Regions from separate parts of the Streptomyces qianjiangensis genome, predicted to be linked through region 2. Evidence: riboswitches for the same ligand, from Rfam matches in the RefSeq annotation. Region 2 holds a riboswitch; the other holds the start of a gene.
What was found. Region 2 has a riboswitch for guanidine ahead of N8I87_RS15405 (DMT family transporter). Riboswitches for the same ligand answer to the same signal wherever they lie in the genome.

Region 1 (2,441 bases), 2.8 Mb from region 2:
CCGCAACGACAAGGCCATGTACGTCTCGCTCACCGCGACCATCGTGCTCGGCCTGGCGGCCACCGTCGCCGCCAACATCGTCGGCGGCGGCTACGACTACCGCGAGACCATCTCCCCCTGGTTCCGTTCCATCTTCTACGTCCGGCCCGACCCGGCCCTGATGGCGGGAGCGCCGATCCTCTTCCAGCTCCATGCGATCAGCGCCCTGCTGCTCTTCGCCGCCTGGCCCTTCACCCGTCTGGTCCATATGCTCACCGCGCCCCTGGGCTACCTCACCCGCCCCTACATCGTCTACCGCAGCCGCGATGTCGGCCTCGGCGCCCGGGCGCCGCGCCGTGGCTGGGAACGCGTCGGATAGCGAGCCCTGTCGGACACGGGTCCGACCGTCAGCCCTTGGGCCACAGGACGAAGTCGGCGAACGCCCGCCGAGTGGGCTCGGGCCCGACCTCGTCCAGGGCCGCGCGCACGGCGTGCAGGTGGTCCGGGGTCATCTCCAGCGCGGGTTCGTCCGGCTGATAGGTGGTCCGGATCGGATAGTCGACGCCGGGCCGGCGCGTCATCTCGATGTGGCAGCCCAGCACATGCGTGACCGGACGTCGGCCGGCGAATGCGATCATCCGGTCGATCGTCCGCGAGAACGCCGGCCAGTCCTCGATGTACAGCCGACCTCGGTAGACGGTGTCTCCGGTCAGCAGGAACCCGGTCCACGGGTCGTAGAAGGTGATCGCCGCGGCGTCATGGCCCGGTGTCGCGAGCGTCTCCAGGACCCGGCCCCCGAGATCGAGCGGCCGCACCGCGTCCGGGTCGTCGGCGAAGCCGAGGAAGGCCCATGCCGCGTCCCGATCGGCACCGACCACGACAGTGTCCGGCCGATCGAGGAACTGGCCGTCGCCCGCGACGTGATCGCCGTGCGCGTGCGTGTGGAGCACGAGCAGCCGATAGTGACGGCGCGGATGACGAGCCAGCCACGTCTCGACAAGATCATCGACGGTCCGGCGCACCGGAAAGAACTCCGGCGACGCCGTGGCACCGGTGTCGATCAGGACCGCCCGGCGCTCCCCGAACAGCAGATACAGAAACGGCGCCTCGTAGTCGATCGCCTTGTTCTGCCGCAGCACCACCGTGTGCTCGTCGTACCGGTGCACCTGAAGATCCGGATCGGTGTTGTGCTTGGCCGACGGCGACCCGTGAATCCAGTCCACACCCAGCGGCTCCGCGCTGAACCTCCGGCCACCCAACTCGCCCGCACCGGACATGACGCCTCCCGAAGTGCGTCGTCTTGGCGGACCGGGTACGGCGCACATCTCGTCCGGGGAGACACGCGTGTGCGCCTCCGGCTGGACGCTATCACCGCATGTCAGACGCGGGCGAGCACTCTTTGACGGCCGTCAGCTCTGGCGCGGGTTCGGCTTCAGTACGGCGAACACCGCCTGGGCCGGGTCCGCCAGCCAGGCGATACGCCCGACGTCCGGTACGTCCGCGGCCGGCATGAGCACCGTCCCGCCGTTTCCCTGAACCGCGGCGACGACGGCATCCGCATCGGCAACGGCGAAGTACGGCACCCAGCGCGCCACTTCGTGCTCCCCCTGAAGCGGAGCCACGCCGCCGAAGGACCCCTCCTCCTGGTCGCCGTCCCTGATGCTCAGGACCCGGTACGTCATGCCGGGCGCCCGCATCTCCCGAGTACGCCAGCCGAACAGCCCGTGGTAGAAGCGGATGGCCGCTTCCGGGTCCGCGACCTGCAGCTCGACCCACACCAGCGTGTTGTCCTCGGACGTCTTCTCCAGGCCCGCCCCGGCTTCGAACACGGCGAACTCCGCGCCCCGGGGATCGGTGAACTGGGCCAGTCGCCCCTCGCCCACGCTCATCGGCTCGACGCGCACCCGGCCGCCGCCGGTGACCACATCACGGGCGGTGGCCTGGATGTCGTCGCTGCGGAAGTACGTCGTCCAGGCCGGCTGGGCGTCCTCCTCGGTCAGCGGCCCGAGGGCGGCGACGGTCTTCCCGTCCTTCTGGAAGAGCCCGTACCCGCCCGCTTCGGGCCCGAGGGACATGAACCGCCAGCCGAAGACGGCGCTGTAGAAGGCGGCGGCCACGTCCAGGTCCGGGCTGCCGAGGTCGATCCAGACGGGTGACCCGGCGCGGAAGTCGGTGCCGAGCATACGTTTCCTCCTGCGCGTCCGGTGCTGAGCCCTCGTCACTATGCCGCCCCCCCCGGGCGGCGCCCGGCGTAACGGCCCGAATGTCCCGACCCTTTCACCCGGGCTGGGGAACCTGACGTGATGATCGCGGATATGGAGGCCGGCAACACCGCGTCGATCCGTCTGCACGAGGGCTTCGGCTTCCGCCACGTCGGAACCAGGGGGTGCGGGGGCGCGCAGTGCGAGAACGCCACCCTGGATCGCTTCTTGGATGCGCTGGCCGCCTGGATCAACGACGCC
Region 2 (2,441 bases):
GCACGTACACGATGATCGAGAAGATCACCAAGGACGGCAAGGACGAGGTCGAGCTGCCCGGGGACGACACCGAGCAGGCCGTCAGCCGTGAGGCCGCCGACACCACGACGTCGATCCTGCGGAGCGTGGTCCAGACGGGCACCGCGACCGCCGCGCAGAACGCCGGCCGCCCCGCGGCGGGCAAGACCGGCACCGCGGAGGAGGACACGGCGGCCTGGTTCGCGGGCTACACGCCCGATCTGGCCACGGTCGTCTCCGTGATGGGCCAGGACCCGGTGACGGCCGCCCACAGGCCGCTGTACGGCGTGATGGGCCTGCCGCGCATCAACGGCGGCGGGGCGCCCACCGACATCTGGGCCCAGTACACGAAGAGCGCCCTGAAGGGGAAGCCCGCCGCCGAGTTCGACCTCGAACTGCAGCAGGGCGCCGAGATCCAGGCCCCGAGCTCACAGGCCCCGACCCAGCCCGGCACCACGGGCAGCCAGGACAACGGCGGCACGACCGACGGCGGTCAGGACCAGGGGCAGACCCAGGGCCAGGACAACGGCGGCACGACCGCGCCCCCCACGGACGGGACGACCACCGGCGGCACCCCCACGACCGGCGGCGACACGACCGGAGGCACGACCGGCGGCGGGACCACCACCGGCGGCGATGCGACGGGAGGCACGGCCGACGGCGGCACCACCACCGGAGGGACCACCGGCGGCACGGACGGGGGCACGACCGGGGGAACCCAGGGAGGTACCACGGGCGGCACCGTCGCGGGCCCGCTGGGCGCTACTAGGAGATGGTGATGCTGACCGGTCGCTGATCCGTCAGTGACCGGAGGTCGCCTTCAGCCCCACCACGGCGACCAGCAGCAGACACACGAAGAAGATCCGGGCGGCGGTCGCCGGCTCCCCCAGCACCACCATGCCGAGCACCGCCGCACCGGCGGCCCCGATGCCCACCCACACGCCGTAGGCGGTACCGATGGGCAGGGACCGGGCGGCGTAGGACAGCAGCAGCATGCTGGCGACGATGCCCGCGCCGGTGAGGACACCGGGGACGGGCCGGGTGAAGCCGTCGGTGTACTTCATTCCGACCGACCAGCCGACCTCGAGCAGACCGGCGACGACGAGCAGGACCCAGGCCATGGGGGCACCTCCGGGACGTACGTGCTGACGGACAGGGGGTGCGTCGTCTTTGCGTACATCGATCCCGGTACGGCGCGTCTCGTCGGGCTTCCCCCGAAGATAGCAAGGGAATACGAAAAGGGCTGGTGACCATGGTCACCAGCCCTTTTCGCCGTTGATTCAGAGATACAGACCCGTGGAGTCCTCCGACCCCTCGAACCGGTCCGCCGCCACGGCGTGCAGATCGCGTTCCCGCATGAGCACGTACGCGGTGCCGCGCACCTCGACCTCGGCCCGGTCCTCCGGGTCGTACAGGACGCGGTCGCCCGGCTCCACCGTCCGTACGTTCTGCCCGACCGCCACCACCTCGGCCCAGGCCAGCCGCCGCCCGACCGCCGCCGTGGCGGGGATCAGGATGCCGCCGCCCGACCGCCGCTCGCCCTCACTGGTGTCCTGCCGCACGAGCACGCGGTCGTGCAGCATGCGGATGGGCAGCTTGTCGTGGTGGGTGCTGGGGACATTTCTGTTGGCGCTCACGCCTTCGAACCTACCTGCCTTTTACGCCTGCGTACGCGACCGGGTCAGCTCTTGCGGCGCCGGGTGCCGAATGCGAGCAGCCCCACGACCCCGACGGCAAGGAGCGCGACCGGCACGATGCGCTCGACCCGGGGCGCGCCCTCCTCGTCCACGAACTGCGCCCGCACCTCGCTCACCACGCGGTTGACCTGGACGTAGGCGCGGCCGAGGGTGTGGTCGACATTGGCGACGACCTTCGCCTTGGCGTCGCCCACGATCGTCTTCGGATGCACCCGCACCCCGATCTCGTCCAGCGTCTCGGCCAGCACCTCGCGACGGCGCTTGATGTCCGCCTCGATCTGCGCCGGGGTTCTGGTGTCCGACGTCTCCGCCACCGTACGGCCTCCGAAGTCTTCGATGCTGTGTCTTCGATGCTGTTCTGGACAGTCTGTCAGCTTCGCACGCCGCCGCACTGTCAGGACCCCCCGTTACTCTGGTCCGATGAGCGAGCGACTCCAGCCCGGGGACGTGGCCCCCGACTTCACCCTGCCCGACGCCGACGGCAACGAGGTGTCCCTGGCCGACCACAAGGGCCGCAAGGTCATCGTGTACTTCTACCCGGCGGCCCTCACCCCCGGCTGCACCAAGCAGGCCTGCGACTTCACGGACAACCTCGAGGTCCTGGCGGGCGCGGGCTACGACGTGATCGGCATCTCCCCCGACAAGCCGGAGAAGCTGGCCAAGTTCCGCGAGAAGGAGTCCCTGAAGGTGACCCTCCTCGCCGACCCCGACAAGCAGGTCCTGGAG

Region 1: another riboswitch for guanidine. It lies ahead of N8I87_RS02440 (MBL fold metallo-hydrolase); the one in region 2 lies ahead of N8I87_RS15405 (DMT family transporter).

The regions. Positions count from the first base shown of each region.
Region 1 is NZ_CP106798.1:548,583-551,023, reverse strand. It holds gene narI (respiratory nitrate reductase subunit gamma) at 1-358, shown strand, start outside; gene N8I87_RS02440 (MBL fold metallo-hydrolase) at 387-1,256, opposite strand; guanidine-III (ykkC-III) riboswitch at 1,269-1,337, opposite strand; gene N8I87_RS02435 (VOC family protein) at 1,389-2,162, opposite strand; gene N8I87_RS02430 (DUF7660 family protein) at 2,283-2,441, shown strand, end outside.
Region 2 is NZ_CP106798.1:3,364,502-3,366,942, forward strand. It holds gene N8I87_RS15400 (transglycosylase domain-containing protein) at 1-797, shown strand, start outside; gene N8I87_RS15405 (DMT family transporter) at 819-1,139, opposite strand; guanidine-III (ykkC-III) riboswitch at 1,177-1,253, opposite strand; gene N8I87_RS15410 (GroES family chaperonin) at 1,299-1,601, opposite strand; gene N8I87_RS15415 (DUF3618 domain-containing protein) at 1,700-2,029, opposite strand; gene bcp (thioredoxin-dependent thiol peroxidase) at 2,136-2,441, shown strand, end outside.